2 regions of the Paenibacillus sp. QJM3NY_38 genome follow, and region 2 is predicted to be linked to the other one. Evidence: riboswitches for the same ligand, from Rfam matches in the RefSeq annotation. Region 2 holds a riboswitch; the other holds the start of a gene.
What was found. A riboswitch is a leader RNA that binds a small molecule or an ion and turns the genes downstream of it on or off. The one in region 2 is predicted to bind ZMP and ZTP.
Positions count from the first base shown of each region.

Region 1: linked by a shared signal. The riboswitch ahead of AC0VZ8_RS24170 (DJ-1/PfpI family protein) and the one ahead of rpiB (ribose 5-phosphate isomerase B) in region 2 are both predicted to bind ZMP and ZTP.

Region 1 is NZ_CM149665.1:5,218,162-5,223,674, forward strand. Features, by position in the region: gene AC0VZ8_RS24160 (ABC transporter permease) at 1-838, opposite strand, end outside; gene AC0VZ8_RS24165 (helix-turn-helix domain-containing protein) at 1,140-3,386, opposite strand; gene AC0VZ8_RS24170 (DJ-1/PfpI family protein) at 3,702-4,313, opposite strand; ZMP/ZTP riboswitch at 4,374-4,455, opposite strand; gene AC0VZ8_RS24175 (hypothetical protein) at 4,623-5,390, opposite strand.
Region 2 is NZ_CM149665.1:6,789,001-6,794,513, reverse strand. Features, by position in the region: gene spoIIR (stage II sporulation protein R) at 1-510, shown strand, start outside; gene AC0VZ8_RS31605 (L-threonylcarbamoyladenylate synthase) at 1,113-2,279, shown strand; gene AC0VZ8_RS31600 (manganese efflux pump MntP) at 2,362-2,925, shown strand; gene AC0VZ8_RS31595 (low molecular weight protein arginine phosphatase) at 2,979-3,566, shown strand; ZMP/ZTP riboswitch at 3,658-3,739, shown strand; gene rpiB (ribose 5-phosphate isomerase B) at 3,854-4,318, shown strand; gene AC0VZ8_RS31585 (TIGR01440 family protein) at 4,400-4,984, shown strand; gene AC0VZ8_RS31580 (serine hydroxymethyltransferase) at 5,076-5,513, shown strand, end outside.

The DNA.
Region 1 (5,513 bases), 1.6 Mb from region 2:
ACACATAGGTAGAGATGACTTCGGACGTGTTCTGATTGAGCGGGTTTTGCATGAGATAAATTTTCTCAAAGCCTAGACTCATCAGATTGCCCAGGTTCAATATGAGCAAAATGACGATGACCGGAAACAAGCTGGGAATATCGATATTAATGATCTTTTGAAGCCGGGTTGCCCCGTCCACTCTTGCCGCCTCGTACAGATCCGGGTTGACTCCCGCCAAGGCCGCAATATAGATGATGGCACCGTAACCGGTGAACTGCCACACATCGGACCAGACATAGATTGACTTAAACAGTTCCGGCACGCCAAGGAAATCAACGGTCTCAAGCCCCAGTGCCCGGAATAGATTGCTCATCAGCCCCGTGTTGGGCGAGAGGTTCACGATCAGAATCGAGACGATGACCACCGTTGATATAAAGTACGGCGCGTATGTCACCATCTGGACGGTTTTCTTGAAGCGGCCGTTTCGGATTTCATTCAGTGCCAACGCTAACAGAATGGGGGCCGGGAAACCGACCAGCAGGCCGTACAGGGAAATCTCGAGCGTGTTGCGGACATACTGCCAGAAGAACGGAGCATCGAACAATTGCTTGAAATAATCGAACCCTACCCAGGGACTGCCGAATATCCCCTGTACGACGTTGTATTCCTTGAATGCAATCAAGACGCCGAACATCGGAACGTATTTGAAGAGGATGATGTAGACTAACGGGAAGAACACGAGCAGATAGAATTGCCAGTGCTTCATCAGCTTCTTCCTCGTTCGGTTCATGGGCTTGTTTGGCGGTAAATTCGTTGGCGCCTGTGCATCTGCAGGTACTGGGATTGCGCTGCTCATACGAGCCACTTGGGTCACCCTCCTTCGCTTTGTGTTGATCCCAAGTCTAGGGCCGACAACGCCATCCGATCAATAAACAAGATTCTCCGAATCAACGTATTTCCGCGAACAGTGGAACTTAAGGTCCGACAGGCCGTAAGGGCGAATAAACCTTTTTCCGTGGCTAAACCTATCTCCGTTTACAGCAAAAAGCCCGCGGGACGGTTCATCCGCAGGACTCTTTTGCTTGGTTATATATGCATGACCTGGTCAGAAGGATTCTCTACTTGATTCAGTACGCATGAAGCAGTTAGAAGGATCGTTAGTTCCCGTAATTCTGCTGCTTATAAGCAGCCTGCTCACGGTAATCCCCCGGTGACATCCCCATCAGCTTTTTAAACATCCGGCCAAACGAGATGGCATTGGAATACCCAACTTCGGTCGCGATATCTTGTACAGGCAGCATGGTCTCCTCGAGCAGCTTCCGGGCATGGTTCATCCGCAGCTCAATTAAATAATCCACGAATTTCTGGCCGGTCTCCTCCCGGAACAGCTTGCTCAGCGTCTTCCAGTTCATATTGAAGCGTTCGCTTAAATAATTGAGAGACAGATCCGGATTGCTCGAGTTCTGCTCCATAAACAAGCGCACCTTCTGAATCGTGTCCGCATGATTCCGGCCCTCCATGAGAGCGAGCATACTGTCGTACAGAGCGGATAAAGCCTCCCCGAACTCCTGTTCCAGCTGCTCCAATGTATCGGATGATTGAAGCGCGTTCCGTAACGCAGGCTGCCCCTCTGTCAGCCACAAATCCTGAAATTCTTTTGCCATGCACGACATCTCACGTCCGAGCGAGTACATCATGTAATCCACCAGGTTCACCACGCCGTCCCGGTCCAGCATGTTTTGTCCAATGTTAAGGATGAGGGCATTGTATTTCTCCTGCCAATCCCTGTTGCCGAGCCGGAAGGATTGAGCCATCGAACGGATCAGGTTCAAGAAATCAAAGGCATGGCCCCGCTCCTCCCCGGATACTTGGGTGTAATGAATGATTCGGTTCTCACCGAGGATCATTTTGTATTTCAATGCGGTGCGTGCCTGATCATAGGAGTCCGGGATATCCGTATATCGCTCTGTTTTCTCCCCCATACCAACGGTTATGGTCAGCTTCAGATGCTGCTCCACCCACTGGCGGGTCTGCTCAAGCAGCGTGACCACATGCTGTGCTGCGTCCTGGTCGTCCGCCATCGTCATCACGCCCAGCTTCGAAGTGGATATCCATTCTGTCCAAGCACTCGTTTCCTGCCCGGCTGCAATTTCTTGAACGACACTTTTGAGGGCAAATTTGATCAAATACTGGTCCTGCTGCGGGTACTGCTCGCAGAACAATGGATATTTATCGATTTCGATGACATTGACGATCTGTGATTCGGACAAGTCCGGCAGTCCCATGACGTCCCGCTGCTCATTCCACTGCTCCATATGGGACGGGTACTGCCCCTCCATCAGCTGCTGGAACAGATACGCTCTGCGCAGCAGCAAATCCTCCCGATGCTGCTGTTGAAAGCTGCTCGCCTGTTCCAGCATACTTTCGAGTGCCGATTCGATAAATGCGAACTCATCCTGTTTGCTGTTATGGATCAGCGCGCTCGTTTTAGACTGTGAATAGTTATGAATCCGGGACACGATGGCTTCAATCGGCTTATAGTTTCGGCGCGTAACCACTACGATCCAGACGACCCCGGCAACGCACATGAGCAAGCCAACGATAAACCAGATATTGTACAGCTGGCTGACGATACCGACCACTCTGCCTTGGGTAAGACCTCCCTCATATACCCACCCGGTATAAGGCGAAATCGCCTTGGAGACAAGCTCCCCACTCTCTGCCATGGAGGTACCGGGGAGCATGGACTGCCCTTGCGTATCCTTCATATGAATGAAACTAACATCGGGATTTACCATGCCCTGAATCATGTTTTGTATGGCGTCCACCTTGATATTAACGGCAATAACGCCTTTCCCATGGGTAACGAAGGGTGCATCTCGCACCAGGGTTACCACATGCTGCATGCTGTTGAAGCTGAACTCCCGGAAATTCCGCATCGCACTCCACTTTGCTTCACTATTGACCTGGTCCAAATAAGGCTTGAGAAAGTCATAATCCGCATAATCCTGCAAGTTGAACGAGGACGAAGTACTCAACACGAACTCATCCTGGGTCCGCACGAGCACCATGGAATCCACAAGCGGATTGGACACCTTGAACTGCTTCATGGCCTTCACCGCCTGCATGTTCAAATAGACGTTGTCCTGATCATCATGATTGAAAAATCCCGACATATCGGGGTTGAACAACAATTCCTGCACGAGCATCTGATCGATGGCCTTCAGCGAGTTGTCCACCGAACGCATCGCCTGATGAATCATCGTCTCATTGGCCTGAATCGCACCTTGCCGAGACTGTTCCCCGAGCATCTGGAAAAAGACAAAAAACACAAATGAAATCACGATAAAGAAGACCGGCATATACGATAAAAGCTGACGGTAAAACCACGCTTTTCTTCCCATAGGCATCCCCCTAAAGCGAATAATTCCTTATCTCATCGTCGATTTGAAGTAATTTCATCATAGAAGAATGAGCGGAGTTTACCAACACTTTTTTAAAGAGCGGAAGAAAAACAAGTCTAAAGCATCACGACTTCCATAGCATGGACGTGGTCATTAAACATATGTGATTTGAAAGCAATGAAGGGAGTTAACAAATTCAAAAAACTATTTGATTTTATGTTACATAATCTTGAAAAGACTATTTGTACTCCTCTTATAGATTTTTAACAAGTGCACAGCCGGCTGACATGCGCTTGAAGAACACGAACAATCATCTTATCCTCCTTTTGAAGAATAGTGCATATACACGTCTCTTAAGTTACCTGCTTTATAATATGGATACTCCATCTTCTGCTGAACTTGAAGAACTGTCTCCTTGGTCGTCAACATTTCGACCAAGTATAGCCCCAAGTCGATGGAAGCCGTAACCCCCGCACCAGTTACCGTATTACCATCACGCACAACACGAGCAGAAATCACTTCCGCACAATAAGGAGCCAGTAAATCATATGCTGATGAGTTGGTAGTAGCCCTTTTCCCATTCAGGAAACCAGCTGCGCCCATTAGCAAAGCCCCAGTACAAATAGAAATCTTATACGGTACAAGCTCCGCTGTCCGAACCCAGCTCATGAAATCCTCATCAAATCGAAGCGTTCTGGTTGATAAGCCCCCAGGGAAAAACACTAAATCAAATTCACCTAAATTAGGCAACACCGCATCGGACTTCATTTTAAGCCCCCGGTCATCCGTGATCTCCGGCCTGTCTGCACAAAACGTCCATGATACGTTTTCCTTCGCTTTCAGGATCGCTAGCCAGGTCACTGCTTCATAAAATCCAGCTAAGTCCATGCTTGTCATTCCATCGAATAACACAAACGCTATTTTCATCGCCGCTACCAGTCCTTTCATTCCTTGAAAAATAAATAAAGCGCTTGATCAAAAGATCAAACACTTTGCCCAGGCGTACGGCATATAAAATATGTGCTTCCTCGTGGTTCAATCCACTTTTACGCCAGTCACACATACCAGATATTTAATACTTAATATACATGATCTTTGTTCACATTGTAAATATATGGATTAAAGTAAAGAAGGAGCACCTGCCGCAGCAAACTGCTCCTTGTAAATTGACCTACTTCTCCCGTTAGTTGGGAAAACCATGCCTGCCAGTAATCAAAACATAACCGTTGACGATCCTTAGTCCTCTTGGAGAGAATTATGTCCTGTAAAATCCTCTTGGATCTTTTTCATTCTTTCAAGGTGTGGTTTCAACTGCCGTAGTATCTCCGCTTTATGTGACTCTATTTGATCTTGGAAAAACATGTGATGTGCGTCATCCTTAATCGACGTAATCGTTTCGTTTAACGCGCGGAGCTCAGTCGCCAATGAGCGCAAGGTTTCTCTAGTCTTGGCGTCTATTGTTTTAGGATTAGACTTCCAATACAAATAGCTTATATGGTATAACGGTGGCCATGTCCTTGCCTGAGTTGCAAGATAAAACATATCCTGCTGCATATTCGTTGTCATTGCCGTATTATTAACTGAAAGCTGAGGAACAGCATTGTTTCTGAAGGTATCGCTAAATTCAATGATTGTTAACAGTTGCTCATCGATTTCTTCCGCTTGGATCTTCGCCTTATCGATCAATTGCCGAATCTTAGCAGGATCTTCATTTTCCTTCGACTCACTAATTGCCATTAAAGTGTCAGCAAGCGGATTCATTTCAGAAGCGTGCTTTACTAAATAGACAAATGCCGAGTCGTTCTTCTGCTGATACAGTGAATAGAGGTCATTGTATTTTACAGATGATTGGTTTTCCAAATGTTTGTACATCGCAGCGTTTATTAATATGAAAATAATAAGTATTAGTACGTAGATCTTTATGTGCTTGGGCAAAGGGGACTTCCTTTCTGAAACATTTAATTGTCCTGGTAGCGTAAAACATTCAAAAGAATAGTTTAGCATGGAATTCATCACCCATAAATGGATAATATATTCCACTAAACTGCCCGTTTGCTTTAATGGGATGCCAAGATGGATTGACCTTAGGCAACCTTGTAATCGGGCATGTATTCACTTTCTCCTGAA
Region 2 (5,513 bases):
GTCAAAAGAGAGATTCGTGATTCGGTCGTTGAGCAAATGCAGCTCTGGGTCCTGCAGCTGGAGAACCCGCAAAGCCTGGAAGACGCCAAAGAATTAACCCGGCAGCATCTTCCGGAAATCCGCCAATTGGTGGGTGAAGAGTTGAAGAAAAGAGGGATTACGTACAGTTACACCGTAGAGCTTGGCGTTGTGCCGTTTCCGACGAAGTTATACGGGGGCACGGTGTATCCGGCCGGCGATTACGATGCGCTGCGGATTACGTTAGGTGAAGGTCAAGGGCAGAACTGGTGGTGCGTCTTGTTCCCGCCGCTTTGTTTCATCGATGGTGGCAGCGGGGATGCGGCGGCGCAGCCTGTTGACACAGGTATCCAAACGGTTTCAGCAGAGGCCGGCGACGAGGCTTCCCAAGAGGAAACACCGAAGAATGCAGGCGACAGTGAACCGGAGGTCCGCTTCTTCTTGTGGGATATGTTCCTTGGCATTTGGAACTGGGTGGTAAGCTTGTTCTAGGATTATAAACGAGTTGATTTTCAATCCTGATCGGGTATGATAAACTTTGAAGTAGAAGTGCGAGTTCAAAAAGTCGGATTTTCAGCACCGAAGCTTATGCTTCCGATGTGCGTTTTTCCAAAACGCTTCAGTTGGATGAAGCTAGGGAGTGAGGAGCGGAGCTACACGTTTTCAGAAAACGCCTTCGAAAGCATCTGCTGTTTTGGGTACGTGAGCACCTAAGATGTTTCCGCAGGAAACATGACTTCGTAAGCATCCACTTAGGCCCGGCTGAATTCAAGATTCGATACCGAGCTGCTTCCTGATTCGCTTCGTGTTAGATATAGGATTTATAAGTTATCAACGGAGTTGATGGAATTCTATATCGCAAGAAAACCTACTTCCGAATCGCGGTCGCTCAGCTCTGAATTGACCTCGATTGGTTTTCTTATCAAAAGCGGACTTTTTGAACAACCTCTAGAAGAGTGCTTTCTCTTTGGCGCGACTGGTTTGAATGGGAACCGGCACGGGACTGAAGAACGAAAAGCGCTTTTTATTTTGGGGCATAGGCAACACATGCGTTGGAGTTTATATAATTCATATACAGAAAGTTTGGGATAGGAATGGAACAGAACGGGAATGGCATGGAACCTAGCCAGCTGCGGGATAACGGCTTCCGCGAGGCTGCTGCAAATTCAACCCAGGTGTGGCATGTATCGAACTCGCTTTCCAGGGAGAGCTTGAGTTTGGAGAAGGAGGCGAAGCAGGCGCTGCAGGAAGCGGGGCAGATGCTCGAGCGGGGCGGAACCGTGGCCTTTCCGACGGAAACAGTCTACGGGCTTGGCGCAGACGCCGGTAATACGGAAGCGGTCGAGCGTGTCTTTGCCGCGAAGGGCCGGCCGTCGGACAATCCATTGATCGTGCATATTTCAGAGCTAACTCAGCTTGACGGTTTGGTCCGTCATGTGAATGAGACAGAAAGGGCGCTGATGGCAAGGTTCTGGCCTGGGCCGCTATCGCTGGTGCTGCCCGTTAAACCGGGTGCCGTATCCCCTCGTGTGACGGCAGGGCTCGATACCGTTGCCGTGCGGATGCCAGATCACAACGTGGCGCTGGCCTTGATCAGCGCCGCCGGGCGTCCGCTGGCTGCGCCGAGCGCGAACCGTTCCGGTCGGCCAAGCCCGACGCTGGCCAGCCATGTCCTGGAGGATTTGGCCGGGGCGATCGACGGCGTCCTCGACGGCGGCCCTGCCGGGGTGGGCGTCGAGTCGACGGTGGTGCAAGTCGGCGAAGACGGCGCCGTCACGGTGCTCCGCCCGGGCGGCGTCACGGCCGAGCAGCTTGCCGCGGTTGCGGCAAGCGTGCGCATGGACCCGGCGCTTCATCGCGCCGCCGGGGAGGCGGAGAGCCCGGCGCCGCGCTCGCCGGGCATGAAGTACACGCACTACGCACCGAAGGGTGCGATGTGCGTGGTGCAGGGCCCGCGTGCCGACGCGGTGTCGGCACGCATCGCGGCCGAGCTTGAGGCGGCTGCCCGGCGCGGGGAGGTGACCGGCGTGCTGTCGTTTGACGAGCACATCGGTCACTACCGCGCGGACGTTGCCGTCTCGCTCGGCAGCCTGGCCGCGCCGGAGGAAGCGGCCCGCCGGCTGTACGCCGGCCTGCGCCGGTTCGATGATGAAGGCGCAACCTTCATCCTGGCCGAAGCGTGCCCGGAGCAGGGCCTCGGAGCAGCCGTCATGAACCGGCTGCTGAAGGCCGCGGGACACCACATCATCGACGTGAATTAAAGCTGCCGCATGAACGCTGTTGGCATCATTTACCCCTTGTCCGCATATGGTGTACAAGACCATGGGACTTGGGGGAATGGGCATGCTGGAGGCGTCTGTCCAATCGGGACAGCTTGCGGCGATTCTGCTGATGGCGGTTGCACTCGGGCTAGACGCATTTTCGCTTGGAATCGGAGTTGGAATGAGAGGCGGTATGCGCTTAGGCCATATGCTGGGCATCAGTTTTATGATCGCGTTGTTTCACATGCTGATGCCGCTGCTGGGCTTATTTGCCGGCCGCTATGTTGGCATGTTACTGGGCCACGTCACAGGGCTTGCAGCCGGCGGGCTGCTGCTTTTACTGGGCGGGCATATGATGTATAACGCCCTGCGGGGCGGAGAGGGACAGCGAATACATCCTACCGCATTTTTAGGCATGCTGCTGTTTTCGCTTAGCGTCAGCATCGACTCCTTCTCGGTAGGCGTTTCGCTCGGAATGTTTGTGGATGATGTGCTGTTAATCGTAATTTCCTTCGGGGTCGTGGGCGGTTTGCTGTCCATTCTCGGTTTGCTGCTTGGCCGTCAGGTAAGCAATAAGCTGGGGGAGTACGGTGAAATGCTGGGCGGACTGATTTTGGTTATCTTTGGCACCATGTTTATTTTTTGACGCAATATTTGTTACAATAACCCCAAAGAACCTACGAACGGGAGGAACGGACCGTGAAAAATATATTGTTTGTCTGCACGGGAAATACCTGCCGCAGTCCAATGGCGGAAGGCATGCTGCGCAAGCTTGCCAAACAACGGGGCATTCCGCTGGAAACGAAGTCCGCCGGTGTCTCGGCCGTGGATGGAATGCCGGTGTCCCATCATGCGGAATCCATCCTGCGAGACCAGGATATCCAGGATCGCTTGGTGTCCAAGCCGTTGACCGCGAACCTTGTAGAATGGGCGGACCTGATTCTGACACTGACCCAGTCGCATAAGCAGTATGCTATAAGGCAGTTCCCGCACGCCGCAGACAAGATGCACACGCTGAAAGAGTTTGTTGAGGATGACCGCCGGGTGCTGGACGATCTGCGGGAGCAGGATAGTCTGTATGCAGCGCTTGAGCTGGCCAGATCTCTGGGCCACGATGTCAGCGACCGTGACCGGGAGCGTCTGATCGAGCTGCGCCAGCGCATCCCGAGCTTCGATATCTCCGACCCTTTCGGAGGCTCGCGGGAGGAATATGAAGCCACGGCCGCAGAGATACGGACGGCGTTGTTCCGTCTTTTGGACAAGCTGGAAGCGGATCGGTATAACTAAGCCTTGCCTTTAGAGATATGAAGCCTTGCATTGGGCTAAAAAGCCACTTGCCTTTCGCAGGGTATTGCTTTAAGATGAAGGTGAAAAACAAATGATCCGGTGTAACTGGCGACGAAGTGGATGAAACCACGATGGAGCATCGGAATATACGGCCGGTCGCCTGGGCAAAGAGCATTTGGAGCACAATACGTGCGCCGACTGCTCTTTTTTCGTCTTTTGCGCCCGATTTGGGTTATAATGAAACAAGCTAAAACGCAAAAGCGAACATACGAGGGGGTTTTTCATAGATGAAAATTGCATTGGGTACGGATCATGCCGGCATTCGTCTGAAAGAGGAAATAATGGAAGTCATTCGGGGTCTTGGCCACGAGGTGGAGGATCTGGGCTGCGGCTGTTCCGATTCCGTGGATTATCCCGATTATGCCCTTCCGGTGTGCGAGAAGGTCGTCTCGGGTGAAGCGGACCGCGGCATTCTGATCTGCGGTACGGGGATCGGCATGAGCATTGCGGCCAACAAGGTGCCGGGCATTCGCTGCGCGCTGACACATGATGTGTTCTCAGCTAAAGCGACGCGCGAGCATAACGACAGCAACGTGATTGCGCTGGGTGAGCGTGTCGTCGGTCCCGGACTTGCTGCCGAAATCGTCAGCGCATGGCTGACGACGGATTTCAGTCATGGCGAGCGCCATGTCGGCCGCGTGAACAAGATCAAGGCCATCGAGGAGCGTTACCTGAAGAATGAATCGCGATAAGTGAACGCGTAATACAGCTGCGGCTATCGTGATATGGGATTGAAGCATCTTCTGTGAAAAAATCATCGGGAGGACTGTGACATGACGGATATCTCCAAGGTTTCCTTGAACGAACAGACAGCGCGTATTGTCCGCGAACTGGCCGAAGCGGCCGATTTAGGCCCGGGTAAAGTGCTGGTCATCGGAGCCAGCACCAGTGAAGTGGTTGGACGCCGAATCGGTACGGGCGGCGCTCTTGAAACGGCGCAGCGGCTTCTCCAGGGCATTGCCGCGGTTCAAGCGGAATTCGGTTTCGCGGTGGCCTATCAATGCTGTGAGCATCTGAACCGTGCGCTTGTCATGGAACGCGAGCTGCTCGAGCGGCTGGGCTTGACGGAAGTGGCGGCAGTTCCCATTCCGGGTGCGGGCGGGTCGATGGCTTCTGCAGCTTACCGCAGCATGAAGGAGCCCTGCCTTGCGGAATCGATTGAAGCCCATGCGGGTGTCGATATCGGCGAGACGCTGATCGGCATGCATTTGCGGAGAGTGGCGGTTCCGTTCCGGCCGACCGAGCGTTATATCGGGGAGGCGCGCGTAACTGCGGCTTATACCCGCCCCAAGCTGATCGGCGGAGAACGTGCGGTGTACCGACTCGAGCAGAGGGATGATTCCACGCTGTGCGATTGATTCGAATGAGAACTCGCTTTTTCAATGATGACTACTTGTAGTTTTTAAGTTTGCAAGAAAAAATAACGATGGATTATGGGAGGATATGAACATGATGGAACATTTGCGGAAGAGTGACCCGGCTGTATTGGAAGCGATGGATTTGGAGCTGAAGCGTCAACGCAGCAACATTGAGCTGATTGCCTCTGAGAATATTGTCAGCGAAGCGGTTATGGAAGCAATGGGGACGGTGCTGACGAATAAATATGCGGAAGGCTACCCTGGCAAACGCTATTACGGTGGCTGTGAGCGTGTGGATATCGTGGAAGATATCGCCCGTGACCGCGCCAAAGAATTGTTCGGAGCCGAGCATGCCAACGTTCAGCCGCACTCCGGTGCCCAAGCGAACATGGCGGTATACTTGGCAGCCCTGAAGCCTGGAGATACCGTGCTCGGCATGAACCTGGCCCATGGCGGCCATTTGACTCACGGAAGCCCGGTTAACGCTTCCGGCCTTCTGTACAATTTCGTTGCCTACGGCGTGCAAGAA